One region of the Parabacteroides sp. AF39-10AC genome, then DNA from elsewhere that is predicted to be linked to it. Evidence: riboswitches for the same ligand, from Rfam matches in the RefSeq annotation. Region 1 holds a riboswitch; each other region holds the start of a gene.

Region 1 (8,071 bases):
TACATGCAAACTTCATATTGTTACATGACGTTGAATTGATTCACATTCTCCCGCGTTTCGAATTGACGGTCATAGAACCGCTCACAATAATCAAGTAGGAGTTTTATATTGTCTGTAATCAGTGATTTCGTATGCTTATACAACACCTGTACTCCACACAGCCGTAGAAGTGACAGGAATGGTGGAATTAAAGTTGTATGTATCTTTCAAGCAATTACAGGAAAGCCGACGAAGCTAGCTTACTTTAAAACAATGGATTTGAATGGAAAAAATTCATAACTATGAATGAAGAAAAACATAGTTATGAATTGAAAATTTCATAGTTATGATTTTTCAGTATCAAAATAGGCAAGTAATTCTTCTATCGTTTGGGTGATATAGGTACCGCCGGAAGTCTCATGGATGATAAAGTGGGTGGTCTTTAAATCGCCAGTCTCAATCCAGATATTCGATTCCACTTCCCGATTCGCCAAAATTCCGTTTCGCTGGAGCGCTTTACGCACCATAGCGTATTTCTGGCCATGTCCAACGAGGCGGATCTGTCGGGAGAATTGATTATCTATACGGAATAATCCGGTATCCTTATCGAAAACAATCCCTTTCCGGGCGAAGAAATTGCTTAGATGACCACTCAATGCCAAATCCTCGGGGGTACCGGTAGAGATACCATTCGCTTTGTCCATTAACCAGATCTTATCCGATATCTGGAGAGCCAGCTCCAAATCGTGAGTGGACATAAATATCGTCTTATTCGTTTTCCGGGTTAGATGATGGAGTAATTGCATAATCTCTACCTTGCTGGGAAAATCAAGGAATGCGGTAGGTTCATCCAAGTAAATAACCGGAGTCTCCTGAGCGAGCGCCTTAGCGATCATCACTTTCTGGCGTTCTCCATCCGATAAGGTATGGACCATGCGGGATGCTAGTTCCTCAATGCGGACAAGGGCGATGGATTCTTCCACGATCCGCTTATCATCCTTGCTCAACTTGCCCCAGAAGCCGGTATACGGGCTACGTCCCATCCCGACCAATTCCCGTACCAACATATTCCGGATCTCACATTTATCGGTCAGCACGACACCGATCGTGGTGCTCAATTCCTTATCGGAATAAGCATCTATATCTTTTCCTAGGACCAATATTTCCCCATCTAATTTAGGTTGGAAAGCCGATAACGTGCGCAATAAAGTAGACTTCCCCACCCCGTTAGCACCCAGCAAACAGGTTAATTCACCACTATAGATCGTAGAGTGTATACCTTTAGCTACCAGCTTTGTACTACTCTTAGAATGGTAACCGATCGAAAGTCCGTTAATATGAATCGTATCTTGTTTCATCTTACTCGTTCAATTCATTCTTTCGTTTTCTAAATAATACCGAAGCCACTACAGGAGCACCTACTAAAGCGGTTACCGAGTTGACAGGTAACGCTCCCTCGAACCCCGGCATACGGGCGATCAAATTACAGATCAACGCCAACGCCGCACCTGCGAATAAGACCGCAGGCATTAAAATCCGATGGTCGGAAGTTTGAAATATGGCCCGGCATAAATGCGGAACGGCTAGCCCCAAGAAGATAATAGGTCCGCAATAAGCCGTGACAATCGCCGTAAGGACCCCGGCCGAGGTGATAACCAACAAACGGGCCCGCTTGATATTAAGTCCCAAATTGCGTGCGTAGCTATCCCCAAGAAGCATCAAGTTCATGGTCTTGATAAGCAGGAACGAGAGAGGGATCAAGATTGTCATAAGAATCACGAACAACGTCATCTGATTACCGGAAACACGGGCGAAACTACCCAATCCCCAAATCACGTATGCACGGATATCCTCCTCGACGCTAAAGAATTTAAGTACACCGATCACGGCGTTTGCCACGTAACCGATCATCACACCGATAATCAACAACGTGACATTTCCTTTTACCTTTTGGGAAACATACACGATCAGCGCCATCACGGATAAGGAACCGATCACGGCCGCTATCGATAAGGCGATCTCCCCCATAAAACCAAGTTTACTCAAGGCAACGCCCCCTAAACTACCGCTTAACAACACCACAAAAGCGACACCCATGCTCGCTCCCGAACTGATACCTAAGACCGAAGGTCCGGCCAATGGATTACGGAAAACGGTTTGCATCTGTAAGCCGCTGATGGATAAGCCTGCTCCCGCTACCAACGCTGTCAATGCCTGTGGTAGTCGGGATTTCCAGATAATATTCTGCCATGTAATAGGCTCATTTCCTGAATTCCAGATAATATGCCAAACCGATTGAAGAGGAATAGAGACTGACCCCAACACCAAATTCAAAAAGATTAGAACAAAAATAGCCGTGACAATCGCCAGCATCCATAGGGTATTTGAATGTCTCATCAGTGTTCCTTATTTAAGTCGAGAATAATAGACCGGCTCATGATCCGGTAATAAATCCGGATGAAAGATATGAAGCAAATCCGCTAGGACGATCTCCGGTTCTGTCGGCATACTCTCATAAAACGGCGTGTTCTTCATATTACAATAGATAATCCCTTTCTCCCGGAACGCACGGAAATCCGCATAACGAGGATCTTGCTCTTTCAATGCCTCATAGCTAAACGTTCCCGGGAAACTATTCACGATACGCCAGTAATCAGCATCGTCCGCTTGGTTATAGACCGTCTCGAAGTCTAATGTAACACCACCGGATCGCTCATCGTCTTTCAAGAAATAATCAGCGCCGGCATCCTTGAAAAGCTGTGCCAAGAAACTCTTTCCTCCTACGGCATACCAGTTTCCACCCCGTAACTCGCCACTAAAAACGATCGGACGTTTTTTAACCTTGCCATCCGCCGTAAGTTCCTTTAATTCATTATACCTCTTCTCAATGGCGGCAAAACGCTCATTGCCCTCTTTCTCTACCCCTAACAACAAGCCTATGAACTTGATCCATTCAGCTTGTCCCAATGGCGTAGTCTCCTTATAACCCAAATGGGGAATCAAGGGGATACCCACGTCTTTCAGCGTCTCATAGCCTCCCCGCTTGAATGGCGATACAAGGATCAAATCAGGATTCATACTCATGATAACCTCGTTATCGAAATTTCCCTCTATACCGATCTTTGCGGTTTTACCTTCTTTCAGGCGTTCGTTCATCTCTTTATTGAACAAATGCCGTGTACTGGTAATCCCAACGACCTTATCCAAAGCACCCAATTTAATAAAATTCGATAATTGCAGGGAAGTCATACAGATAACGCTTCGGATGGGAAGCTCTATCATCGTATAATCAACGGGAATCCCCGTGGGTTTCGAACCTCTTTTTACGAACGCATAATGAAACGTGGTGCTTTCCTCGTTTTGAGGATCTTGAATATCAGCCAAGACATATTGATCCGCATAGGTAAGCTTGAATCCTTGGGCGTATAAAGGCTTAACCTGCTCTTGCGAGAATGCGGATTGCTCTACGGAAGCCGTCTTCCCTATTTCTCCTTTTTCACGGATACCTGAAGTACATGATAAAGTCAATACCGATAAAAGCAAGCATCCACCCGCTATAAACTTATTCATAATCCTTGTTTAATTGACAGTTGATCATTGACAGTTACTCTCGTCCTGCTCCACGGGACAGCAACATTTATTTATGAACCGGCAGGTCTTCTGACTTACTTCCATTCTGGACGCCTTCCCGATTACGAAACCAGTGGCCAAGGTATTGTCCGAATGTTTAGAAGTTCACAGCAGCGTGGTCTGTCCGGGATTCTCACCCGGTTCCCTTTTAATCCGCCTCCCGGAAAAAGAGATAAGCGGAGCCTATTACAGCGACAAAAGTAGTAAGAATATTTGTATACATCCGCAATTTTAAGGACTTTTGCGTTTCAAATAAAAACAGATACACATGAATCATCCTATTCACTTCGTCTCATTAGGTCCCGGTGATCCGGAATTAATTACGCTGAAAGGGCTTAAAACATTACAAAAGGCTGATATTATCTATTGTCCTGCTACACAAGGCAAGCATGGAATCATATCTCGGGCGACGGATATATTGAAAGCTATTGAGGTAGACGAATCCTTGATCCATCCGTTTATTTTGCCAATGAGTAAGGAACGGACAGATGCGTTAAACGCTTATAACGAATTGTTTCTGGATGCCCAAGCTGAATATTTGAAAGGAAAACAAATCGTGATCGTCGCCGAGGGAGACGCTGGTTTTTATTCATCTATACAATATGTATACGATAAATTCGAGGAAGCAGGAATCCCGGTCGATCGAATCGCAGGAATTCCGGCATTTATAGCGGCAGGTGCCTTGGCCGGGATACATATCGTAAAACAAGAGGAGCAAATTAACGTAATCCCCGGGACTGCGTCGTTCGATGAACTTTCGGCAAAAATAGAAAATGGAATGATCATCGTCATCATGAAATTACCGGGTTGCCAAGAGGCTATTCATACTTGTATCCGGCAGTATGCGGATAAGGCGGTTTTTCATTATTTCGAGAATGTTGGAACAGGAAAAGAATATTATACTACTGATATCACCACTATACATTCCAAGGATTTCCCCTATTTCTCCCTACTGATTATCCAACCTCGCTAAAAGAAGAAGGCTGCCCGGAGAGTAACCAAACCCGGACAGCCCATCTTATTACGCTACATGCAATATATGCTTAAGCTGATCGATATGGAAACGAAGTGTATCCATATAAGGTTTCACTGAATTATGATACATGATCGCTTTTGCGTGCATATCTTCCAACTCGCTTACTTTACGGTTCGCCTCACGCATTTTACAAGCGTTGTAGCGAATACCCGATACATGTCCTTTGATATCCTCGATCGCTTGGTTTCCCCGGTTGAAGATAGACTCTGCTTCTTCCGGAGCGTATACCGTATAGGCTTGGGCAACGTCATCCAGTAATGCCTGTTGATAAGAGCCGGCTATCGGGAGCAATTGATGGATCGCATGATGACATAAAGAATGAACCTCGTTTTGAAGCTTCTTCAATTCTACTTCCCACTTTGATTCACATACTTCATCCAATTGTTTGACTTCCGCTACGACACGGCCGCTAAACAATTCCACTACCATCTTTTCCCATGCTTCTGCTACCCACGATTTAGTAGCAAATGTAACCTGACTAAATCTTACTGTTGACATAACCTTAAATTTACATATTATATTGCTAATGTTATTAATCTCTTATCTGTTTCAATTTATCACACTCAAATCATTTTATCTTTCTTTTTATCGTTGCGACACCACAAAATTAATCAAATTATCATAGATGGATAATTTTAAAGACTATTTTATAATTCTTTAAGAGTGCGACAAGCAAAACGTATGATTTTTGCAAAGTTCACTTTACAAAAAGTTTAATTTCAAGCCTAACAGCTATCACAAAAAGCAAGATCATCGCCATCTTCGCACAAAAATATCAAAATAACACAATCTTATTATTCCATAAAGGGGGAAAACCTTGTTCCGTATCATTTTGTTATTATAATAAATTAGATTTACTTTGTTCAAACTATATAAACTTACATAAAGCACATGAAATCGGACATTGAGATAGCAAGAGAAACAGACTTGCGTAAAATTAAGGAAGTTGCGACAACGTTAGGTATCCCTCGTGAGGAAGTACAAAATTATGGCAGGTATATTGCCAAGGTTCCTATCCATTTGATCGATAAAAAGCAAATGGACCAGCATAATTTAATTTTAGTGACCGCTATCACTCCCACTAAAGCGGGAATCGGAAAGACTACGGTTTCGATCGGTCTGGCTTTAGGTCTGAATAAAATAGGGAAGAAAGCGGTGGTCGCTTTACGTGAGCCGTCTCTTGGCCCGTGTTTCGGCATGAAAGGTGGTGCTGCCGGAGGTGGATATGCCCAAGTGCTTCCTATGGAAAACATCAACTTGCATTTTACAGGGGATTTTCATGCGGTTACTTCCGCCCACAATATGATTACCGCTTTATTGGATAACTATATTTATCAGACTCGCAACACCTGCGAGGGGTTAAAGGAGATCAAATGGAAACGGGTTCTTGACGTAAACGACCGTAGCTTACGTAACATCGTATCGGGTCTAGGCGGCTCGGCGAACGGTGTCCCTACCGAGACCGGATTTGACATCACTCCCGCTTCAGAGATCATGGCGATCCTTTGCTTGGCTACGGATATAGAGGATTTGAAACGACGTGTCGGAAATATTTTATTGGGTTATACAAACGAAGATAAGCCTTTCACGGTAAATGATCTTGGCATAGCCGGAGCTATTACCGTATTGCTAAAAGACGCATTACTGCCGAACCTAGTACAAACAACGGAGAATACTCCCGCATTTGTACATGGAGGTCCTTTCGCTAATATCGCCCATGGATGTAATTCCATATTGGCCACCCAAATGGCTCTTACTTATGGAGATTATGTGATTACGGAGGCTGGTTTCGGCGCTGATCTGGGCGCAGAGAAATTCTTTAATATCAAATGTAGAAAAGCGGGGCTTTCACCGAAACTGACAGTCATCGTAGCGACTGCCCAGAGCTTAAAACTTCATGGTGGCGTTCCTGAAAAAGAAATCAAGGAACCGAATATCGAAGGATTAAAGAACGGATTCACTAACTTAGATAAACACATTGAGAATATGAAGAGCTTCGGACAGCAAGTAATCGTGACTTTCAACCGTTTCGCTACCGATACGGACGAGGAGATCGCTTTAGTGGCTGAGCATTGCAAGGAAAAAGGGGTTGGATTCGCCATGAATAACGTTTTCTCTGAAGGAGGTGAAGGGGGTACGGAACTTGCCCGCTTAGTGGTTGATACGATCGAAAATCATCCTTCCGCTCCTTTACAATATACATATGATCTGAATGATCCGATCCGTACGAAGGTACAAAAAGTGGCCCAGAAGATATACGGAGCCTCTTCGATTGTTTATACGACTTTGGCCGATAAAAAATTGCGTCAGATCGAAAGCTTGGGTATTTCCCATTATCCGATCTGTATCGCCAAGACTCAATATTCATTCTCTTCCGATCCGAAAGCTTATGGGGTCGCCAAGGATTTCGAACTAAAAGTACGAGATGTAATCATCAATAACGGAGCCGAGATGATCGTTGTCGTCATGGGCGAGATCATGCGTATGCCGGGGCTCCCTAAAGAGCCGCAAGCCCGAAAGATCGATATCGTGGATGGCATGATTGAGGGATTGAGTTAATAGACAGTAAAACAATTTAAATAAAAAAAGGTACGCCTCACACATTCAGTAAGGCGTACCTTTTTTATAACCACTCTCGCCCCGAAACCGGGGGGCGATCAATAAGCTCTGGCGAACAGTACCCGGCAAGCCGACGGTTTACCTGTCACCATACACTTACCCGGAGTCTTATCACCAGCTAAAGGAATACAGCGGATCGTAGCTTTCGTCTCGTTCTTGATCAATTCTTCTGTTTCCGGGGTTCCATCCCAGTGGGCCATGATGAAGACGCCATCCTCGATCTTCTCCTTAAATTCCTCATACGTATCTACGTTTATGATGTTAGCCTCACGGTGATCGTACGCTTTCTTGAAGATATTCGCTTGGATTTCCTCCAACAGATTCTTCACGTATTCCTCAATGCCATCACACGTGATCGTCTCCTTCTCCAAAGTATCACGGCGCATTACTTCGATCGTATTATTCTCCAAATCACGACCACCCATAGCCAAACGCACGGGAACACCTTTTAACTCGTACTCAGCGAACTTCCAGCCCGGCTTCTTGTTATCAGCGTCATCATATTTCACGGAAATGCCTAACGCTTTCAATTTAGCCACGATACCAGCGACCTTCTCGCTGATCTGCGTCAATTGCTCAGCGCTACGGTAGATCGGTACGATCACAACCTGTATCGGAGCCAAATGTGGAGGCAATACCAAACCGTTATCATCAGAGTGAGACATAATCAACGCTCCGATCAAACGTGTGGAAACACCCCAAGAAGTAGCCCAAGCATAGTCGCTCTTACCGTTCTTGTCGATGAAAGTAACGTCGAAAGCCTTACCGAAGTTCTGCCCCAAGAAATGGGAAGTTCCCGCCTGCAAA
Region 2 (8,071 bases), on a different contig from region 1:
CATCTGAGCGGTGGCATCTTGCATAGCCACACGGTCGGGACGGAAATTCACATAATCCTCACCTCTTTTGAAAAGGCGAGTCGAGCTTTCATCGTATAGATGCGCATATAAGATTTTCTCGGCCAAGGTCATCGGGCGACCACCGATACGTTCGCGGGCTGTGTCCACTCTTCTGGGGAAATTTGCATAGAAATTTCTAAGCATGTCAATGTCGTACACCATATTCATATTCGTTTTTTATTGTAAGCCTTTTCGCAAATATATTTATCTATAACCAGCTAAAATGTAATAAATAAGACATCTGCCAATGAGTCTTTGTTTTTATTATCAACAAATATATAATATAATGAAATACAATTTGTTCGATAATTTCTATGAGGTTATAGAGGTTATTTATAATCTCCCGGATAACTTAGAAAAACGGGCTAATCGCACGTTTATTAATAAAACGTACCATTAGCCCGTTTTGTTCAAGCCTTGGAGCTGTTTTTTCTACTTATCGAGACTTTCTTTCCATCTTTGGGCATAACTATGCAAAATAGATGCGATACCCTCTCCGATCCGGACATAATCTTCCCGTTTAAGGTTGGCTAAAGATGCGCGGATAGACCACTCGGGAGCATCAAAACCTCCTCCGTTCAGTAAAACCAAGGAAGTTTCCTGTGCCAGACGGAAAACGACATCCAGAGGTTCGTAATTCTTTTTTAGATATTCCACGAAATCATCCCCATAGAATTTCTTAGCCCAGACAAGCATATCGATCTCACTATAATATCCCGCACGCAAAGGGTCGTCTAATAAGGTGAATCCGGTGCTTTCCCACAATGTGTGTAAACGCTCGTGGATCATATCCTGCATCCTTTTCTTATAGGTATTTTCCGCATCTAATAGAGCGAAAGACGCAAACAGAGACATTTGTGTTTGCTGTGGCAAGGAAAGACCGGCCGTATGATTCAAGGCTACTTGACGGCTATCGGCTACCATACGATCAATAAAGCGGATATCCTCGGGATGTAAGGATAGACTGCTATATCGTTTTTTTAGAAGCTCCTGTTTATCTCTTGGCAATTCACGGATCATTCGGTCGTAAATATTATCTTGATGTAAAGCGATTACCGCCAATCTCCATCCGGTTGCCCCGAAATATTTGGAGAAAGAGTAGACACATAACGTATTCTTTGGTAATTCGGCCATCATCGAGCGAAAATGCGGAATAAATGTCGCATACACATCATCCGTAATAATCATGAGGTTGGGATTGTCGTTCCGTACGATCTCAACGATCCTATTCATCAATGCTTTTGTCAATCCGTATGAAGGCGGGTTGCTCGGGTTTGTTATGAAAGCGGCTTTCACGCTAGGATCTTTCAGGACATCTAAATCTTTTTCTTGATATTGCCACGTGTGATAGCCGTCTTTTGTCATCTTCAAGGCTTTTATCTCTATGACATTAAAAAGATAACGAGCCTGTTCCGGAATCTCTATATAAGGAGTGAATACCGGAGCGAAGAGAACGATGTTGTCTCCCTTATTCAACAAGAAATTCTGCTGCAAGGAATCGAAGATATAACACATGGCGGCAGTTCCACCCTCGGTAGCGAAAAGGTCGAATATTCCCTCAGGGGGCTGGTTATCACATAATTCTTGGTCTAAATAATCCCGCACGAGCATTTCTGTATATTTCAAGATACGATCGGGAACCGGATATTGATCACCAATGACACCTTCCGCCCATTCATATACAAGCTCATTCTCATCTACACCTTTTTCCGTGACCAGATATTCATAGGTACCCTTCAATAAAGTAGCGCCGGGAGATTGCGCATGTTTCTTTAGGAACTGTACGAAGCGAGACGCGATCCTTTTCCGGTTGGGAATCCCTGCGGCTCCGGCCATCTCATCTGCCAATTCGGTTTCCCGCTGGCATTCCTCCAAGGCGAACTGCCCTAATAGGAAGAACGCCTCCCGTGGAACCGTACTGATCCAGTTTGGATTTCCCCTTCCGGCGTTCAGCATGATGTGCGTACTTTTACGAGCGCTTTCATCCGCTAACTCTATCAAGATGTTCTTTAGCTCGAAAGGGCTAATCTCCGACATCTTTTTCTCATATTCTCTCGTGATCTGTATTTTCTTCTTTTCCATACATTATATATATTACATGATTAGTACGATAACGACACCCCAGATAATTAATAAAGTATTACCTACCGCATAGGTAACGGTATAGCCCAAGGCTGGAGTCTCACTTCCTACGGCATCTTCCACCGCTCCCAACGCTGCGGTTGTCGTACGTGAGCCTGCCGTACAACCTAAAGTGATAGCCGGATGGAACTTAAAAACGTAACGTCCCATCAGAATACCGATGATAAGCGGGATAGATGTCGCTAAAGCGCCGATAATAAATAAACTTATACCGACTTCCTTCAATCCGGTCACGAAACTGGGACCCGCCGTGATACCGACTACGGCGATAAACATATTCAATCCCAAATTATTTAATATCCAGATGGAGGGTTCCGGAATACGCCCGAACGTCGGATGCTTAGAACGAAGCCATCCAAAGATGAGTCCGGCTATCAAAGCACCTCCACTCGTACTTAGGCTGATCGGGACACCCCCGAAATGAATTGCGAGCGAACCTAAAATTCCCCCTAAGAAAATACCGATACCCACGAAAATCAAATCGGTCTGATTGGTTGGGCGATCGGGATATCCCAAAGCCGTAGCCGCTTTATTTACCTCTGATTTCATGCCTACCAATTCCAGCATATCACCGGAATCTATTACCGTAGCGGCCAAGACCGGGATATTGATACCCGCACGCCTTATGGACTTGATGCTAACACCATGCATGAACGATTGATTGCGTAGATAGGAAATCTTTTTCCCCACGTATTCCTTATGGATCACTAGTACGGGTAACGTCTCCGCCGGAAAATCGAGCAATTCAATGTCGTTGACCTCGTCGCCAATCCAATTCTCCTCTCCGATCACGAATTCCCGGCGGCCACTTAGAACAACCTCATTTCCGGTATGTAAAACCAAATCCGGTTTAACATCGGTCACTACATTATTAATACGGACACGCTCCACGAACAAATGCCGTCCCAATTGGTCCAGATATTCCTCCAACTGCTTTACGCTTTTACCCTCCTTGAACCATTCATTACTAATCTTATAGGCCCGGAAAGTTACCGGACGGGCGGCAGGCATAAAGCCCGGTTGCTCGCTCTCGTCGTTATTTCCCATTTTAGCCTCTAGTTCTTTACACGCTTTTTTCACGTAGTCGAGTCCTCCTAAAAGACGTGGCCCGATATCACTCACCAACCATGCGGACCCTGCCGTACCGAAAATATAAGTTACCGCATAGGCCACGGGCATCACGTTGACCATAGCGCTTTTATCCGTATCGCTAATATTCATCTGTCCGATCGTATCTTCGGCAACTCCTAATACCGCCGACATCGTCTGGGAGCCCGCCAATAATCCTGCGGCCTCGCCTGCGTTATATCCCATAAGTTTCGCTAACAAAAAAGGAGCGATCAAACAAAATATACACATGACGGCGGCGAAAAGCATTTGAGGAAGACCTTCCTTTTTCAATCCCCGGAAGAACTGTGGCCCAACGCTATATCCTACAGCGAAGAGGAACATCAAGAAAAAGACGGACTTTAACGGTCCGCTTATATCGATTTTTAATTGCCCGATCAATACACCGACCAATAATACGCTGGTAACCGTTCCCAGCGTGAACTTCTTTATCTTAAACTTGCCAATCCAGAAACCGAGAGCTAAGGTTATGAAAATAGCTAGCTCCGGATAATGTTGAAGTAAATTAGTTATCCATTCCATATCTATTTATTTGATGTTAAACAAAAAAGATGCTATTGGAACAGGGATTATTTGAAAGATGTTGTTACATTTCGGGATTATTTATATAAATTTGCGACCGCTTAGGTGATAGAGTTTGTCTACCGACAACTCTATAAAAGGGAATCCGGTTAGAATCCGGAACAGTGCCCGCTACTGTGAAGCTCTTGAAAAGGAAAGCGTTCTGCTATGCCACTGTCTTAAGAAAGATGGGAAGGTTGCTTTCCGAGCCAGTCAGGAAACCTGCCAAGCGAAGTAATGATTAATTCCTCCCGGGGTCAGGAGTAATTAAGAGGATAGAAATATCACCTATATCTAAAAGATGTTGGAGACGTAATAATACGTTGTCTCCGTGGGATTGATATGTAATCTAATTATTAATATATTCATATGATGAGGAAACACTTACTATCTTTCTTCCTGCTGGTCATCAGCCTAGTTTGTCGTGCGCACGATGGCGAGAATTTTGTAGCATCCGATTTATTCGCCTCTTTACAACCGGGCGATAAGGCCGCTTTATTGATGGTACATTTTGGAACGACCCATGATGATACCCGTGCCTTGACAATCGATGCGATCAATCAAAAAGCGAAAGAAGCTTTCAAGGATGTTGAGTTGCGTGAGGCATGGACTTCTCGCATTGTAATGCGCCGCTTAAAAGCTCGTGGCGTAGAGAAACTGAACCCGATCGAGGCCTTGGAAAAGTTAAAGACTGATGGTTATACACATGTCTTGATCCAATCCACGAATATAATCGAAGGTATCGAGATGGAATCCTTACGTAAGGATGTTGCCACCATGAAATCTTCTTTCAAGGAGATTCGTATCGGTAATCCTTTATTGTATACACCGGAGGATTATGAGGCGGTAATCGTCGCTATCACAAAAAATGGGGCGAAAGAAGGCGCTACTTTATTGGTAGGCCATGGCACTTATACACCGGCGACGGCCCAATATGCCATGTTGGATTATATGTTGAAGGAGAAGGGATTCAAGGATTATTCCGTAGGAACCATCGAGGGCTATCCTTCTTTTGATACGATGGTAGCCCAAGTAAAGGCCAATGGAACGAAAAAAGTCTTGTTGATGCCATTTATGTTTGTCGCCGGAGACCATGCGAAAAACGATATCGCCGGTGATTGGAAAGAGGAATTGGAAAAGAAAGGCTACGAGGTAAGCGTATTTATGGAAGGTCTGGGACAGAATCCGGATATCCAGAAGATCTTCATCGAACATGCCCGTTTCATGGCTAAACATAAGATGATCGATATCGTTGATAAGAAGAAAGCTTATGCGGTAGAGAAGGACTAAAAAAGTTCTCCAAATCTATGTTTTATTCCTTTCGGAAGAAAAAGTAATTCCTTCCGAAAGAAACTAAATTTTCATTCGAAGGAAAATGGAATTTCTTTCGAAAGGGATTTCACATGCATACAATAAACAGTTATAATGCTAAATATATGAAAAGAGTTTTGACAATCTTACCGTTGACAGCCTTATGTATCAGTACGATGCAGGCACAACACAAGAATGAGTACACGAATTTCGCCGATACGACATTCAATATTCAAGAAGTCGTAGCGACCGCCGCACGCAAGCCACGTCCACAAATCACGAAGTTGGACGTACCTATGAAATATCTTCCTATTTCAATTAATAGCATTACGGCGAGTAGTTTGGAGTTGCGAGGTATCCGTAATATCCAAGATGCGGTACGCTTTATGCCGGGCGTACGATTCCAGACATCTTATGGCGCATTTCAACAATTGTCGATCCGTGGTTTCGATCATTCTATCATGATGATAGACGGTATCCGCGATGAACGTTCGGCAATAAACAACTCTTATCCCGTACCCGATCTATCCTGTATCGAGTCTATTGAATTATTAAAGGGACCGGCTTCTGTACTTTACGGACATTCAGCCGTAGGTGGAACCTTGAATATCGTTCGTAAATCCCCGTCAGAGAAACAGAGCGTTAATGCTCGATTGGCCTACGGTAGTTACGAGAATAAAGAGGCGACACTTGGCATGGGCGGTAAATTGGTCGGTCCGGTCAATTATTACGCCAATGTCAACTTTTCCGATCAAGAGGGCTGGCGTGATAATGGCAACCGTCGCTTTTCCGGTTATCTGGCATTGCAAGCTAAAATGACGGAACGTGACATATTAGATGTTCGCGGAGGTTTTAACCGCGACTTCTATGGGACGGAGATCGGTCTTCCCGATTTAATGGCAAATGATGTATATAATGTGCAAACAGGACAGTTATATCTCCATAAAAATGAGATGCTACCGGGACTTGACCGTGAGGCTCGCTACAATAACGAGTCCGACTTTATGAAGAATCACGCATGGAACGTATCGACGCAATACACACATACTTTTTGGAACGGCGCGAAACTAACAGATCGCCTTTCTTACAATAACGACGATATCAACTATTTTGGGACGGAAGCCCTCGACTATCTCGAAAGTGATGATCCGATCTATGATCATTATTATATGAAAAACGGCCAGAAAAAATATATCTGTTTGGACAGTGTATATCTTTCTTTCCCGCTTCGCTTCTCCCATATAGCCAAGACGGTAGCCAATACGCTCGAGCTAAGCGGTAAATTCAGGACGGGTGAGATAAAGCATACGTATATGGGAGGTTACTCTTTCGTCGCCTTGAATCGTACCAGCTATTCGGGCTATAATTTAGGAGATGATGTTCAGGGTCCCGGCCTTTATTCGCATGTATCCGTTTATGATCCGCATAGCATGGGATATATGACCAGTAAATTCTCGAAAGCAACGGTTACGCATCATTATTCCAACAGCCTTTATCTTCAAGATATGGTTGAGTTCAACGAGCAATGGAAGGTATTAGCCGCTCTACGTTACGACTTTTTCCGTTATATGTCCGCCAGCGCTACAACTCCTACCGGACGACGTGAGTATGAGGAACATTCAAGCTTCAATATGATAAAGAATAAGGCGTTGACTTATCGTTTCGGAGCGGTCTATCTGCCCCATCCGAATACATCCATTTATGCTTCTTTCGCTTCTTTCTTCAAACCGATCCGTACGTTCTATCAAGATAATGTCGTTTATGTAGGAGGTGATGGAAATCGTTTCGAGCCTGCTCGCAATGAGGAAGTATTTAAGCCGGAGAAAGGATACCAAGCCGAGGTGGGGCTTAAATATCAATTGAACAATATATTAAGCGCCAATGCCAGCTTGTTCTATATCCGGAAGATGAACAGTACGGCTACGTTGACCAACAACTATCAAGAGGAGGTAAACGGCGAGACTACCACGATGAGCGTAATCGGACAGGTGGGTGTACAAGATTCCAAGGGTTTTGATTTTGATGTCACTCTTTCTCCGGTAAGCACCTTAGCGCTGACGATCGGTTATGGATTGAACGACTCCAAGATCCGGGAGATGAAAGAAATAAAGGATCCGGAATTGATCGAGGCTATCTATGGCAATAACCCGGATGAGACAAAGCAACAATTGAATAGCCAAGAAGGAAACTGGCAGAGCAACGTACCGAACCAGACTTTCTACGCATACGGCAGTTATACCATCCCTCGGGGTGTCTTGAAGAATCTGGAATTTCACTTGAGTAGCAGTTATACCGGTAAAGTATACCGTAATACATCTAACAACTCTTGGTTCGATCCGTATTGGGTAACCGATTTCGGTATGTCTTATTTGTTGAACAACAATATTCACCTTACATTCAACTTGAATAACTTGTTTGACAACAATTATTATAACCAAGCGCTCGGACAACAGATGGTGCCAAGCATGCCTCGTAATTTCCAAGTGGCTATCTCCTATACATTATAATATATAGAACATACGCTCATGAATCTATTGACAAAGATCACGCTATTTATACACAGGATACTGGGCACGGCGTTCAGTATCCTGTTTCTCGTTTGGTTCCTATCGGGATTGGTAATGATCTACCATACGTTCCCGCGAGCGGACCGGGCCGATAAACGGGCGAAGATGGATATTCTCTCTCTGGAGAATCTTCCTTCGTTAGACCAGATAGAGAAACGTTTACCGCAGAACGAGCGGATAAGCCATGTTACCTTAAACAGCTATTTGGGACAAACTGTTTTTCATATCCGGACGGAGAAAGGGAGCTATGATATTCCTGCCGACTCGACGGAAAGATTACCCGTAATCGACTGGAATCATAT
Region 3 (8,071 bases), on a different contig from region 1:
TGAATTTAATTATTAATTAATACGGAATTTAAAGACCTTCCGGTCTCCATCCTTTTCTCCTGTCAACAGATAATTCCCGGAGGGAAGCGATATAGGATAAAGTTCGTGGGGAACTCGAGCTATAAAGGTTCTCAATATTTTTCCTTCCATTGTCATTAAATAAAAATGATATCCATCCAAATGCTCCAAAGACAATGTCCCATTTTGATAAATTACCCGACTACCACTTGCGGATAAATATTCATTACTTACTGGATTCGATATTTTTTCTACTGTATAGGTATCTATTATATCCAATCCATTCAGCACCTGTATCTCTATCGTATAAACACCGTCTATGTCTAAATTTTTCAATGGAACCAAAATTTTCCCAGAAGAGCCTTGTAAGCTCACCGCTCTTAATTCTGTGATTATATTACCTTCGGCATCGATTACATAAGTAGCGATTCTTTTATGACCACTATCCTCATTTCTATAAACACGAACTTCATAAGAGGTGGCTTCCTCTACTTTCGGAAAAGTTAAAACAGCATCAAGACCATTGAAATCTATTTCCGGAATAACAACTTCCGTTATCGTTACCTCGCAAACAGCGGTATATCCGCCATCTACCGATTGGGCTGTTATTTTCACCACACCGGGCTTGACACCTGTTACGACCCCATCTTCTACGGTTGCTATGCCTGTATCGGAACTACTCCAAGTAACCTGCTTATTATCAGCGTTTACAGGAGAGATACCAGCTACAAGGGTTGCGTTTGCTCCTGCTTGTAAACGCAAAGAAGACTTATTGAGAGAAATGGATGTTACGTGTATCACTGGGATCTCGGGTTCATCCCCTCCACCTCCAGAAGGTATTGTCGCAGCGACAAAGACATCCCCGGGCTGAGTTCCTTCTGATGTATTCATATTCCCATTCCAACTCCACACATCCCAACAACCATCCGTTAATACACGGCTTGTCGCACCTAAACCAGAATAACTAAAATTCGAGGTTTGACTACTTCTCACAAAATAACTCCAATAACCATAATACCAACCGGCTTGCCAATGAATGCCATTGCTACAACTCCAATAGTCATAGTCATAAGATGGATATCCATATCTTTCCGCATTTATCGGGTGATAAATAACTCCTGTTTGAACCCCTTGCCGAATGGCGGCCGCAACATCCTCTGCCGGATGCTCAGGGTGAGAAGTTTGTCCCAACAGCGGATTTGTGATAGGAGGTTCAAATTTAAACGCATTTTTAGGCTCAGACTTCGCTCCCTCTAGATCATAAGAAATATTAAGTATACTCTCACCATACCCGATTCCATCGATCGTATATCCCATCCAGCCGGTGTATTGGGTGAGCAATACCAATCGCGGATCTGCTTGAGCAATCGCCACGATCATATCATGTCCGGTAGCCTCGCCATCCCAGCGATATCCCCAAACCATGGCATCCGGGCGATTCCCATCATGCCATTCAATCACTAAAGCGGCTTTATTGCTACCATTACCAACCCAATATTGGATGTCATCGAAAGTAAAACTGGCATCAGCTCTTAATTGAGACTCCTGCTTTGTTGAGATATTCCTTGCGAAAGGATGCGGTTGACCTTGAACCAATACCTGCGCATAGGCTCCCACTACGTAAAAAGCCATTACAAAGAAAAAAGATAAAAACTTTCTCATAAGCATAATATTAATGTAAAACTCCAAAAAACAAATACACTGAATGATATAAAAGGACATGGCTTTAACAGGCTAACACAAAATAAATCGTCCATAGTTCCCCACGAACTACGGCATAACTTACCCTATCCAAATTACCTCTTTAGAGCAATGTTCTTTGTATTCCATATTTGAATCATACGCTAAACCCCGGTAGCGTAAAATCGCGGCGGTTATCCGGCATTGGCAGGTCTTCTGACTTACTCCACTTTAGAACTTCCTTCCCGTTCCTTCCGGAAACAGTGGCAATGAGTTGATGTCTAAAGCTTTTTTGGAGCTTACAGCAGCGGGACTGTCCAGGTTTCTCACCTGATTCCCTTTTAATCGCCGTACCCTGAATAAAGTAGGCGAACCAATACGTTGGCAAATTTATAAAAAACAATTCAAATTATCGACAAATTCACAAAATGCTTTCTTCCCCCAACCATCACTGATCATTCATGGGTATTCGCGACCCTCAAAATACATATTTGTAGGTATTGCCGAGACTAATAAGATATCGGATATTTGCTTTCGTTATCAAACTATAAAAACAAATAGAAATGAAGACTATAGGAATATTCTACGGCTCGTCTACAGGAACGACGGAAGGGATCGCGAAACGTATCGCGGAGAAGCTGGGTGTGGAAGACAAAGATATTCATGACGTATCTAACGCTTCTCCCGCTGATGTGGCGCCTTATGAAATCTTGTTATTAGGCTGTTCCACTTGGGGCGCCGGAGATTTGCAAGATGATTGGGATAGTTATCTAGGGAAACTGAAAAAGCTGGACTTAAGTGAGAAAACCGTCGCATTATTCGGTTGCGGAGACTCAGCCTCTTTTAGCGACACTTTCTGTGACGCCATCGGCACGATCTATTCCGACCTGCGAAATACAGGTTGCAAATTCATTGGCGCTGTAGATGCTTCGGGATATTCATTTGACAGTTCCACCGCCTGCATAAACGGTATGTTCGTCGGACTTCCTCTGGATGAAATGAACGAGGACGATCAAACGGAAGGGCGGATCGACCAGTGGTTGGCATCTATAAGGAAAGAAGGAATTGAATAGACGCACACTTTTACATACATAACTGTTTAACCTTAATATTGCAACGTTTGCGTATTCAACTAGATTGGTTTAGATTTATGAAGAGGTATGTGGCTCAAACATACCTCTTTCTTTTCATCTCAGTTTCCTGAATTGTTTCTTTATCCAAAAATAATAGCCGGTTATCGCGAAGATCGTCCCCAACAAGGAAACTAAGCAAGTCAATATACGGGTAGTCATTCCCCCCCACGAGCCGACGTGTACGGAATAAATCCATCCTCTTATCTTCCCCGATTTCGGGAGATCTTTATATAATTGGACTTCCGTAATCTCACCCGTTGCAGGATCAAAGGAGTAACGGTCGCTTCCTCTTGTATTTCCATAACGGGCCGTAGAAACCGTAGCGGAGCCATCTTGGATCGTGATTGAGTTAAAGTCCGGATAATGGCTTTTCAATGCCGATAACACCTCAGCCCATTGTGTGTAATCCGTCTTTTTCTTCGCAGGTTTCCTCGCGCCGGAAGAAGCTGGAGCATGATGCGCTTGAGGCGGGTTTGCACTAATACCGAAGACACTATAAAAGGCATTTCGATACCAGCCAAACGACCATGTTAATCCGGTTAACGCTAAGATAAGCAGGAGCGATGCCGCATAGAATCCCCCGGAGACATGTAAATCATAGAAGAAACGGAACCAACCAGCCTTGGTCTTTACTTTCAACCGGTTTCTCAATACTTTTTTATTACGGGGATACCAGATAACAATTCCACTCATAATAATAATCGCCAAGACCAAAGTCGCATAGCCAACTATTGATTTTCCCCAAGAAAAACTTCCATCCCGTTTATACTCATCAAGTAACCAACGATGAAGACGCATCATTTTCAGGAAAAAACCTTGTCCGTCATCCATCCCGGTCACCTCCCCGGTGTAGGGATCAATAAAACCCGCGGCCTTTTTCCCCGGTAATACCAGTTGATAAGTTCGTCTCGGGTCAGACGATACCCGAATACCGTTTATTCGAACCGAATCGGGTAATTGTTGGCGCGCCGATTCTATCAAGGCGGCAGGCGAGAGAGGTTCCCCTTTTACTTCCTTTACAAAATAACGGGAAGGGTAGCCTAATTCTAATATCTCTGTCTCAAAGACGAGAATCGCCCCGGTCAGGCAGACAATCGCAATAATAATGCCAAAAGGTATCGATAGCCATAAATGTACTTTCGCAAAGAATTTTCTCATTTTCCGAATAATTGTTTAATCCCGTCATATATACCCGGAACCGCTACCGTTCCATGGTTCTCGTCGGGAAATGATTTACTAAAGAAACGCAGGTTCTCCGCTTGCGGTAAAAGCTCCGAAAGAAGATAACTCACTTTGTCAAGATGAATGTCCACCCGGTCCGTCCTTTTTTTAGACGCGACACCGATATACAGGCTTTTCCCTTTAAAATCCCGGCCTGCAACCAAAGCCTCCGCCTCCCGGACCAACCGCCCCTGATCCCACCACAAACTAGGGTCGACCGCTAGATAGGTATCAAATAATTCCGTATGACGAAGAAACGTATTCAAGGTGAAAAGCCCCGCATACGAATGACCGATAAGCATATTCCAGCCGTTCGTGCGATAGGCACTATCGATAGCAGGGCGAAGTTCTTCCGTAAGAAACTTACTGAAAGCCTCACTTCCCCCTCCTTGCGGAATCGCATCTATGGAGATTTTACCATCCCGTCCGGCGGCTGAAGCGGTAGGCGTAAAATCACGTGTCCGATCCGTATTTAATACCCCGACAATAATACAGGGAGGTAGATATTTACCTCTACCGGATGCCAACGTTTTCCTTATGCCTACCAGCGAATGAAAGAAAGAATCTCCATCTAGCAGGTAAACAACCGGATAGCGTTGTTTCGTATCCATATTATAATGCTCCGGCAGGTGTATCCAATAACTCCGGTCTTCTTGCAATACGGTAGAGTACAAAACCAGTTCCTTTCCTATACAAATATCCTCCTGGCTCCGCAGGGTTAGCGGGAGCAGGAGGAATATTAAAAGAATGTGAGTCCGACTCATACTTGCTTATTACTCTTGAGCGGCAGTCAATTTACCTACACCACTGATTTGCTCTGCCTCAACGGTAAGACCTTTTGTTGCGGTAGCTGTCTTCGGATCGATACGATACACGGCAGGTTGACTTCCATCGGTAGTCGTAACCGCCATATAAGCGATACCATCCTCCGAGAACGGAGTATTGCCAAATCCGGAAATAACATCCGTGGAAGGCAGCCCCTTCACGTAAGTAAGACTCTTATCCTCTCCTTTATAAATAGCCAACTCTTTCGCGGCGAATCCGGATTCAGTCAACGGACGATCATACATCAACAACAAGAAATAATCTTCCGTGATATGCCAACAACGCAAGAATGCCTTACCACCCGTCTGTGCCTCCAAATTACAATAATAATCAGGATCAAACCCCTCCGCGTTAGCCTTAATACGAACTACACCGGCCGGCAAAGTCGTTTTCTGTACCTCCGCGGTCATCGTCTTGGCATAGCTGGGCGAGAACACATACACATCGCCGTTGTCTGCCGTCCAAATGGTCTGGTAGTATTGAGAACGGTTACGTCCGCAAGCATAACTGATCTTATCCGTCTTTATCAGTTTCGGGTTCTCGAATTTCTCGTTCGCATAAATAGCGACCCAAGCCTCGTTCGGATATTGCGTCCATTGCAATTCCCCTTTTTCGTAAGCGCCACTACCGCTTCCTCCGGATTCAGTCTTTACCAGCTCCGGGTATTTAACATATTTACCTCCCTCCGCTTTCACGCCGTACTTACTCAATCCCATCGGGATAGCCGCGGAATAGATCCGGCCGTTCGCTTGGAGAATACCCGCTAACGTAACAAACTCGCCATTTCCCAAATAATTCTCCGACAAGATCGTATTCGTGTTTGTCGTAAACGTCTCTTTGGCCACATCCAGATAAGAGAGCAAGAAACCTTTAGGCAGATAACCATTCTCGTCCGCATATTCCTCACCCAGATCACCGGTAGAAGATGTAATGATATAGTCACCGTAGATACCATAAGAAGTAAACCGCTTGATCTCGTAAGTATTATCACGCTCCTTAACCTTGCCTTCCGTATTCAGTACGTATGAAGAAGTAACACCGGCATTTCCTTGATTGTAAACCAAACGATACAAATATTTATCCTTATAGAAGATCCATTGCGTACCGCTTTCCGTAGTGAGTCCGTTGTTTTTAGCGGAGATAGAGCCATCACCCAGCGTATCGGCTGTCAACAAGTAATTCGCGTCACCGACAGAAGCGGCAACTACATAGCTCGAAACCGCCTCCGAGGTCGATCCTCCGCCATTTCCATTCCCGTTGCCTCCGTTATCCGGGTTTACAGGATCGTCGTCACTACAAGAAGTAAATACCCCCCCAACCAATAACGCGGCGGCAAGACCTGTCATTAAATAATTCTTCTTCATGTTGTTTTAATCTATTATGTTTTGAATTAATTATTGATAAATAAAAGATAGTCACACTTTAAATTAATTACCGAAATAAACCCTCACCTTACCATAGAAAGCCCTGCCAGCCTTCTGCAAGCTGAAGTTATCGTATAATTTCTCGTTCGTGAGATTCCTGCACTCGAAAGAGATATTGTAACGCCCGTTCTGTATACCATAAGAGAGTGTCAGGTTATGCGAGAATTGAGTTGGTACCACAAATTCGGATTCACTGCCTACTGCCTCCGAATACAGCGGGAAACTATGCATATATAAATTATCGTAAGTGACACTTAGCGTATTGCCTTTCTTCCACAAATTACGCCAGTAGAAGGTCACATCCGAGTTGGCAAACTGATAAGGAAGATTCGGCATACGTGCGCCATATGTCAAGCTCTCTTGGTTCGTCCCGCTGGTAACCGTCTTCACGTTATCCCTTACATTCATCTGCGTAAAGTTTCCTCCTACGCTTACCCAGTTAGCGAAACCGTAGCGAACCGAGATATTGTAACCCTTGGTCTCTACACGACCATGATTCACATAGGTAGCGCCATATTTACCGCCGCTCAAATCCGATATATTCCGTTGGATATAATCTTTCGTATTTCGGTAGATCAATCCGCCTTCCACATATACGGAATGCTTACCGAATGTCTCGTTGTAGCTTAAATTCAGATTCACGTTATCGCTGTTCTCCGGTCTCAAGGAAATATCGCCGGTCTCAAGGTCCTCATCGCCAAACATCTCCTCATTGGTCGGCAGGCGATAGGCTTTCTCATAGGACAATTTCGCTTGCAAGCTTTTCAAGATAAAGTAAGTTCCCGCGGCCCCATATCCCATCGCGCTTACCGAATTGGTCGTACGTATATAGTCATCTTGAGCCGAGGAAGTAGCGACAGGCCCCGCGATAAACTGGTTGTAATATTTACCGAACACAGACAAGTTCCAATGTTCCGTCGGCATCAAGCGATACGAAAGACCGCTGATATTTTTACGGGTTTCCTTCGGGATAGCGTTCGCTTCCGAGTCCTCGTTCAAAAGAGACTGATTCGAACGCCGGAACGCGTTGATCACGTGATTGAACGTGAACGTATGCGCCTTACCGATACGGTAGTTAGCTGTTAAGGTTCCGTTCCAGTTATTATTATCCGACCGGGTGTTCTGATAAGATTGCTCACCGGGCATCCGGAGCGGACGCATCTCGCCACGCCAATTATATTCATAGGAAGAGGTATCTACATTGTTCGTCATGTTCTTATTATAATTCGCCGTCAATACCACATCCAAGCCCCTAACGAAGAAATCACGCTTGCGATAGTCCAACGACGGCATGATCGAGTATCCCTTCCGATATTTGCCGCCAAACACCACTTCTTGGCGTACGCCCGTCTGTATATCTTTATACATATGTGAATAGGTAAACCCAAACATCAAACGATCCGCCCATTTCTTATCCACGAAACCTATTTTCCCGATAACAGCCTCGTTATGATACGTATCATGAAAACGCTTCACATGCTCGATCTTTTTCTTATTGATCGCTCCGGTCGTAAAGTCCTTCACCGGAGTATCCACATAGTAATTATTATCCGAATAATTATGGAAAACGTTGATCTCATACGTGAGTCCGCTCCGGAAAGTTTGTCCGAAGTTCACATAAGATTTATGCGTATTGAAAGACCCGTATGAATAAGAAGCATCCAAAAACCATTTGTTCCGGTTCTTCTTGGTGATGATATTGATAACACCTCCGATAGCGTCTGTTCCGAAACCCACCGGTACCACACCCTTATAGACCTCTATACGCTC
Region 4 (8,071 bases), on a different contig from region 1:
GAAACATTGCCATCTTCATCGACTTCCGCAACCAATCGATTATCACTTGACCAGTTTACAGTTTTTGTTTTAGCATTTTCCGGAAGAACTGTCGCTATTAATTGAGCAGAACGCCCTATTAGCAACTCCAGCCGATCTTGATTTAAAGAAACACCTGTCACTTTTATAATACCCTTTCCCACTGACAATGTGCACGTCGCAACAAACCCACCAGTATCAGTCTTCACTCGAATTGCCGTTTCACCGTCAGCTAATGCTTGGATCTCTCCTGTTTTAGAATTAACTGTCGCAACATTTTCATCACTGCTAGTCCATGTCACACTTTTTTCCACATCCGGCTTTGTTGGATCAGTTTGTACTTCATAAGATAAAGTGAAATGCTCACCAATAGCCGCTACTCTTTGAGAAGACTCTAAAGTCACACCCCAAACCCCTAAGCTCTTATCAGTCACATGGATTTGAACAGAATCTTTAAAACCGCCATCTATCGCCTCAAACACAACTCCTGTTGTCCCAACCTTTGATGGTTTATAACCTCCGTTCAATCCTGAGGGATCCGGTTTTACATAAGTAATAATATCCTCATCTTCGATAACCACTTCAGGAAGCATTGTACTAGAAGCGCAAGACGAATTCATTGGATAATAATTAAATTTAAATTTAGAGCGCAAATCATAAACCTGTCCATCATTTATATCCCATAATATATCTTTAGGTTCTACACTAAAGGATTCTAGAGGTATTTCTCCTTGTACATAAACCATACACGTGTCAGACGCTTGACCATCTTCCGATGTTGCTATGATTGTATGCTTAGACATATTGCGACATTGAAATAAACCATTTTCATCAATATAAGTAGAACCACTCCATTTTACCGAAGAGAAACTAACATCATCAGGATAAACTTTTGCGGTGAACTGAAACCTTTCATTTTGTCCCACTTTCACAATTCTATCTGGTACAAGAATTGTTAATCTGGCAGCAGCAACTTTTGCAACAGTTATCTGACATTCTGTAGAAGCCAAACCATTTTCAAGATATACTTCAATATTTGCTTTCCCTTCTTTATGGGCCGTAACCAATCCTCCATCATCAACAGAAGCTATCGTTTCATCCGATGAAACATATAAGACTTTTACAGGTTCTACGTCTCCCCACTCTATTTGAGGTTTTAACTGAAAAGTTTCATCGGTTTTCATAAACAATGAACTTTTTTCCAATTCGAACTTAGTTAAATCATTTGCACTACACAGAAGACAAGAGATTTCACTCGTTTCCCCTGTCTGCGAGTCCTGGACTGTCGCTATAAGTGTTCCTGTCCCTTGAGTATCATCATAACAGTTCAAAACTAAATTCTCACCGTCAAAACTGTCAAATCCCCAACGATCCGCTAAATCTCCTTCAACTCTAGCATCTATAATATCAATATAATCAGGCTTAGCTGGTTTAAAAACAACAGGAATTTCCAAAAACCACTCTCCGGCACCATCATTATAATTATATTTTACAGTCTTATTTTTAAAGGCCGCACCTTCATACTCAAACGAACAAGAAAGTTGACACGAAGCTAAAGCATCACTGCCCGCAGCTGAAACAGTAATAGTCACTTCACCACTACCCTTTGCTTGTATCACTCCTGCATTACTAACAGAAAAAACAGTTTCATCACTAGAAGACCATTTCAAATCCTTCGAACTGGCATTGTCCGGCCTAACAATAGCGGAAAGCTGTAGCTTGTCATTCAGGTTCATCGTTATGACATCTTCTGGCAGCAACTCTCCTGAAGATGCGAATCGCAATTCTATTTTTTCGACAGGTATAAATGTTTCTACCGTTACCTTACGTTTAGTTACAGACAAAGTTTCTCCGGTTATTTCCGATTTAATTGTCGCAATAATTTCAGCGACACCAGCAGAATGAGCAGTAACATTCGCATAATATGCCGTTCCTTCCACCGTTACGATATTTTCATCGGATGAAGTCCACTCTATCTTTTCTCCTAATTCTATTCTATTATCTACAGGAGTCAGCACTCTTTCTTTTGTTTCTCCAACATATAATTCTACAGAAGATTCCTTTAATGTCATTGCTGGACGCTTGACAGTAACAGAACATTTCGCAGAAAGTGTCGGGCGTATCTTACTCTTCGCTGTAATTATCGCAGTACCATAAGTGACACCAATGACAGTACCATCTTCCGAAACCCTCACAATTTCAGGATGAGAACTACTCCATTCTATTGTCTCTTCCGCTAATCCTGTAACAGCCAATGTTAAAGTTTTTTCTTTTCCTTCCAGTGTCACCTCTTTTTCATTAAACTCAAAAGGAGCTACTGTTGAAGTTGTCAACTTTACGACAACTTGTTTATTTACGATCTTACCATTTGAGTTAAACTCAAAATTAAGTTGAATTTCTTTCACTTCTTGGATACTCTCCACGATCGGAGCAATAGTCAACGTGTTATTTATCACCTCCGCACTAATTAGTTCCGGATTCGGATTCACAATCGTAGTAACAACCGCTGAAATCATATTATCACCATCTTCTATAATCTCATCCATTGATTTACTATACTTCGTATTTTCAGCGGAAAACGTAATTTCGCTAGGTAAACCGTCTGTGATTGTCGGAGCCATGTTATCCGGGAACACAGGCAAAGCAGGGAACCAATAATTCACTTTCTCATAAGGATAGCGACCTACCATTGTTCCGTTCGTATCCCCTCTTCCGTCTGTTTTAATTACCGCTAATTCATGTTCCGGGTTTAAGAATTCATGATAAAGGAAACAATACATATTATCATCCACCGGATCAATACGGAATCCCGTACCATAAAGACGCCAATCTCCTTTATCTAGCTTTGTAAAGTCGAATACTTGATAAAAAGAATCCTTATCTATGTCATAACAGAAAATCTTATATCCCGTGAACCAACTACCGGAGCCTTGTCCTTTCCAATAGATCTTATTCTCTTTCGTACTGGCACAGAAACCATCGGCGGTCCATGCATACCAAGAGTTGGGAATCTCCTCAATACCATCCGTTGTTGGTATATCTACCTTTTGCGTTGTTAACGTATATGGATTCACTTTCCACATATAAGGCATTGTCGCTCCGGTACCAGTTAACTCGAATGTCACGCTAGCCCATAAATTACCATCTTTAGAAAGCACGATAGAGCCCAAGCCATGATTACTATCCTCCTCGGGCTTCAATATCATATTGATAACTTTATCTTCTTTCGGATCGATCACCAACAATCCTTTCGTTTGATGTACCGCAAATACATATTTTCCAACACGGATCATGGTTCCAATCTGTGAATGATACAAATCGCTGGAAGAAATTCCCGTCGTTCCTCCGATTGCGCTGGCCTCGATAGACATCTGGTTTTCATCATATTTTCCGGTCTTTTCATCGTATCCTGTATGAAAAACATAAATACCATTACTCGTTCCGATATAACCTTTCGTCAGATCCACTCCTAAAAAAGAACGTCCATCAGCTCCTGCGCTGTTGATCGTCTGAAATTCCTTCTTCACTTGCATCGTTTTCGCGTCAATTACCGCTAAGCGACTTCCCTCTACAGATGCCGCACCATCTTTTGATTGCTTGGACACGATATACAACAAATCCCCATAAATCGTACCGAACTGGCTCGTACATCCCAATTCATGTCCCGGATTCTCTCTTTGGAACGCGTTATATGTCCAAGTCCCATCATCCGACAGGAAGTTCACCGAACTGTTTTGGTGCCCGTACCAATCTTCGTTTACGATAAAGGTACCTTTCGTGTAATCCACGCTTTCATTGGATCGAAGCATCGAGGCTCGTGCCTGCGAACCGGGTAATTCAGGTAATTGCAATTTCTGTTTCTCTATCGGATTCAGATCCCGCGAACCGGTTTGGCCTACTACCAACAGAGCCGATAGCAAACAGACCATACTTAAGTAAAGTGTTCGTCTCATGTTAATAAATTTAATTATTGAGTAATATGAATTTTAAATGTCTTTTTATCGCCATCCTTTTCGCCTATCAGTAGATAATTCCCGGATGGAAGAGATATTGGATGAAGTTCCTCCCGAACTTGAATCACAAAACGTTCCAACATTTTCCCGTTTATCTGCATTAAATAGATTTGATATCCGGCTAAATGCTCAAAGCGCAACGCTCCATTCTGATAGGAAACCTTTGGGATAACGGGAGCCATAGTCTCATTGCTCACCGGATCAGAAGATTTTTCTACCATATAGGTATCGATCACGTCCAAGCCATTCATGACTTGGATCTCTATCCGATAAGCGTCATCCCTCCCTAGGTTCTTCAGTGGGACGGATATAGTGCCGGAAGTAGCCCGTAAGCCTTTCGTCAGTAGTTCAGTAATGATATTGCCTTCCGCATCCGCTACGTAAGTGCCTATCTTTTTATAACTTCCATTCTCATATCTGTAGACACGAACCTCATAGGAGGTGGCTTCCTCCACTTTAGGGAATGAGATAACCGCCCCGGTCCCTTCAAAATCGATCTCAGGAGTAACCGTCTCCGTTACCGTCACCTCGCAAACAGCGGTATATCCGCCATCTACCGATCGGGCTGTTATTTTCACCACACCGGGCTTGGCACCTGTTACGACCCCATCTTCTACCGTTGCTATACCTGTATCGGAACTACTCCAAGTAACCTGCTTATTATCAGCGTTTACAGGAGAGATACTAGCTGCAAGGATTGCATTTGCTCCTGCTTGTAAACGCAAAGAAGACTTATTGAGAGAAATGGATGTTACGTGTATCACCGGGATCTCGGGTTCATCCCCTCCACCTCCAGAGGGTATTGTCGCTGCGACAAAGACATCTCCGGGCTGAGTTCCTTCTGATGTATTCATATTTCCATTCCAACTCCACGCATCCCAACAACCATCCGTCAATACACGGCTTGTAGCACCTAAACCTGAATAACTAAAATTCGAGGTTTGACTACTTCTCACAAAATAACTCCAATAACCATAATACCAACCGGCTTGCCAATGAATGCCATTGCTACAACTCCAATGGTCATAGTCATAAGATGGATATCCATATCTTTCCGCATTTATCGGGTGATAGATAACCCCGGTTTGTACGCCTTGTCGAATAGCCGCCGCTACGTCCCCCGCCGGATTTTCAGGAAAACCAGTCTGCCCCAACAAAGGATTCGTAATGGGAGGTTCAAATTTGAAAGCATTATTCGGTTCATTCTTGGCCACATCCAAATCATATCGGACGTCCAGATTATCCCCATATCCAATACCATCGATCGTATAACCCATCCAACCCGTATATTGGGTTAATAAAAGAAGTTTCTGATCGGCCTTCGCTATCGCCACGATCATATCGTGTCCGGTAGCCTCGCCATCCCAGCGATATCCCCAAACCATAGCATCCGGTCGATTCCCATCATGCCATTCGATCACTAAAGCGGCTCTCTTGCTGCCGCTTCCTACCCAAAACTGGATGTCGTCAAAAGAAAAGCTGGCGTCAGCCCTTAACTGGGACTTTGTTTTCGCCAGCACATTCGGAGCCGAGGGATGTGGTTGCCCTTGAACCAATCCTTGCGCCGAAAGACCTACTACACACAAAGCCATTACAAAGAAAAGAGATAGAATTTTTCTCATAAGCTTTTATATTAAATGTAAAACTCCAAAAAACGATCAAGAGGGAATATAAAAGAAAGATCAAATAATCATGAATATTTCCATAGTCCGGGAGGTACTAAGTCACGATTCACCCGATCAATCCTTCATGTAAAGCAATATTCACTTCGTATATTTCCCCTTTTTGAATCCTACGCTAAACCCCGGTAGCGTAAAATCGCGGCGGTTATCCGGCATTGGCAGGTCTTCTGACTTACTCCACTTTAGAACTTCCTTCCCGTTCCTTCCGGAAACAGTGGCAATGAGTTGATGTCTAAAGCTTTTTTGGAGCTTACAGCAGCGGGACTGTCCAGGTTTCTCACCTGATTCCCTTTTAATCGCCGTACCCTGAATAAAGTAGGCGAACCAATACGGCAGCAAATTTATAAAAAACAATTCAAAATATACACAATATTATTAAATGCTTTTTTTTGACTATACTGCATATTGTATAAATTAAAAAATAAGGACGAGGGAAATACCGACTACTATCCATAAAAAATGCGGTTACTATCAATAGTAATCCGATTTAATATAGATACCCACATGATCAGTTCGGATGAAAACAGGGGAGATCGATGAGCGTGCTACCGCCAGAGGATTGTCGGAAGCACTAGAGAAATTACGGATCGAAAAGTTTAGCCCTTCCGAGAAATTTATATCTAGTTGTAGAGACGTAATATGCCGCATTAGGGCCCGGTCTCTGAGCTGGATGAAAATTGACTCATACCGAAAAATCATCGAAATAAATCGATAGGTTCTTATTCCTGCCGATAAAACAGTTTTTCATTATCCAACTATTTTCCTTAGGATTCATCATTATAATCGTTTTTCTTTCCGGGAGCAGGTATAAATTGTTTTCGCAATATATAATGAAAGGAATATCAGATATATTGGTTACCTCCAAACACGTATTCCTCATTCGCTTAACCCGGATACAGGCCTTGACCAATGGGGCCAAGTATTTTTCTTCTCCCGCGATTTTCCCATCGAATAACGCGGCCGTACGACCGGCGAACAATGCCTCCCGTATCCCTTTCTCACTTCTTTCTTCCGAGAATACCAGCGTCAGGGGACGTAGTCCTTTCCTGTATATCCCGGAAAGAACACAATGAGCGTCGCTACTTGCCATAAACGCTTTCTTAAAACCGGAACACCATTCTAATGCAATCGGGTAAAAGTCCTTGTAAGACATGACTTCTATACCATCGATCATGTTCTCTTGAATCAGTTTTTCATGTATGGGATATAAAGTGGCCTTATGATTCGGCCAGCCGGGATGATTCCACACAATAAATGCCCCTTGCCTTTTTGCCTCGGCAATAGATTCCACAGGATTTTCTTTCTCCATAAGATTGACATCTTGTACAAACAAGGCGTTTAGGTGTCCCAAGGGCTTGGAACGTGTTATTTCCGCTCCGGGAATCACGATAAAGTCCATGTCGTCAGCGGCTTTTTTAGCGATTTTGTAAGATTCGTTTAAATCTCCTTTCAAAATAACCTTGTTGATCCGGTGCTCGATATGGTCAGTAATCGCTATCGCATCCAATCCCTCCTGCCAAGCCTCATATATCCGGGCATCGGGCCATACCAAGCCGTCGGAGAATACCGTATGGGTATGAAAGTCACATTTTAACGTCTCGTAATTACTGAATCCCGGAATCTCGATCCGGTCTCTTATAAACAAGTGATCGATATGCGTTAGCTCGTAAACATCCTCTTCCTCAGAGGTTTCGTCCGGCAATGCGGGAACTATGAATCTTTTCATGCTTAAAATTGCTCAATAACGGGGTACTAAGATAGAAATAAACAACAAAATTTTCTCATAAGCTAATTAATTTAAAATGTCATTCATATCACATTGTTATAACGATAGGAAGGAGAGCCTTTTGACTCTCCTTCACCTTGTTTCGATATTACTTGATTACGAACTTCCTCGTTATCCGATCATTGCCATTGATGGCAGTGATGATATAAGATCCTTTGGAAAAACTCATCAAACGGCTCTCATTCAAATCGGTCACCTCAAAAGCATCCAATACCGTACCGTTGAATCCTACGATATAGCAACGATAGCCTTCCAGATTATTCAAATGCAGATAGCCGGCGTAATAATAGATACGGGCCTCACCCGCACCTATCGTCTCATTGCTGACCGTCCCGGAAGAGGTAGAGAACGGTTCACTATAGAATGTGCCTACCACCTCTTTCTTTCCGTCTTTCTCTTTAACAGCCGTAATTTTCACGATATAATCAGAATCTTCATCCAAATCCCGCAAGGATATAGCGATCTTATCCGGAGTACCTAAACGCAGATCGCTTCGCAAGCTGGTGAGGATATTCCCGTCCGCATCCATCGTGTAAACACCAAACAATACGGGAACCTCATTCACATATTTG

What was found. A riboswitch is a leader RNA that binds a small molecule or an ion and turns the genes downstream of it on or off. The one in region 1 is predicted to bind cobalamin.
Region 2: linked by a shared signal. The riboswitch ahead of DW033_RS02485 (sirohydrochlorin cobaltochelatase) and the one ahead of DW033_RS00025 (ABC transporter substrate-binding protein) in region 1 are both predicted to bind cobalamin.
Region 3: linked by a shared signal. The riboswitch ahead of DW033_RS09230 (Ig-like domain-containing protein) and the one ahead of DW033_RS00025 (ABC transporter substrate-binding protein) in region 1 are both predicted to bind cobalamin.
Region 4: linked by a shared signal. The riboswitch ahead of DW033_RS09210 (Ig-like domain-containing protein) and the one ahead of DW033_RS00025 (ABC transporter substrate-binding protein) in region 1 are both predicted to bind cobalamin.

The regions. Positions count from the first base shown of each region.
Region 1 is NZ_QTLP01000001.1:4,093-12,163, forward strand. It holds partial or broken gene DW033_RS25255 (AraC family transcriptional regulator) at 39-137, opposite strand; gene DW033_RS00015 (ABC transporter ATP-binding protein) at 324-1,337, opposite strand; gene DW033_RS00020 (iron ABC transporter permease) at 1,339-2,376, opposite strand; gene DW033_RS00025 (ABC transporter substrate-binding protein) at 2,386-3,549, opposite strand; cobalamin riboswitch at 3,612-3,811, opposite strand; gene DW033_RS00030 (precorrin-2 C(20)-methyltransferase) at 3,878-4,582, shown strand; gene DW033_RS00035 (hypothetical protein) at 4,631-5,143, opposite strand; gene DW033_RS00040 (formate--tetrahydrofolate ligase) at 5,537-7,204, shown strand; gene proS (proline--tRNA ligase) at 7,303-8,071, opposite strand, start outside.
Region 2 is NZ_QTLP01000002.1:137,598-145,668, reverse strand. It holds gene DW033_RS02500 (aconitate hydratase) at 1-222, opposite strand, end outside; gene DW033_RS02495 (bifunctional aspartate transaminase/aspartate 4-decarboxylase) at 493-2,142, opposite strand; gene aspT (aspartate-alanine antiporter) at 2,155-3,852, opposite strand; cobalamin riboswitch at 3,939-4,136, shown strand; gene DW033_RS02485 (sirohydrochlorin cobaltochelatase) at 4,264-5,181, shown strand; gene DW033_RS02480 (TonB-dependent siderophore receptor) at 5,328-7,709, shown strand; gene DW033_RS02475 (PepSY domain-containing protein) at 7,728-8,071, shown strand, end outside.
Region 3 is NZ_QTLP01000008.1:38,750-46,820, forward strand. It holds gene DW033_RS09230 (Ig-like domain-containing protein) at 13-1,680, opposite strand; cobalamin riboswitch at 1,887-2,091, opposite strand; gene fldA (flavodoxin FldA) at 2,262-2,771, shown strand; gene DW033_RS09240 (PepSY domain-containing protein) at 2,886-3,989, opposite strand; gene DW033_RS09245 (alpha/beta hydrolase) at 3,986-4,816, opposite strand; gene DW033_RS09250 (DUF4374 domain-containing protein) at 4,826-6,241, opposite strand; gene DW033_RS09255 (TonB-dependent receptor) at 6,305-8,071, opposite strand, start outside.
Region 4 is NZ_QTLP01000008.1:27,069-35,139, forward strand. It holds gene DW033_RS09205 (DUF5074 domain-containing protein) at 1-3,971, opposite strand, end outside; gene DW033_RS09210 (Ig-like domain-containing protein) at 3,986-5,653, opposite strand; cobalamin riboswitch at 5,853-6,057, opposite strand; gene DW033_RS09220 (PHP domain-containing protein) at 6,396-7,439, opposite strand; gene DW033_RS09225 (DUF5074 domain-containing protein) at 7,588-8,071, opposite strand, start outside.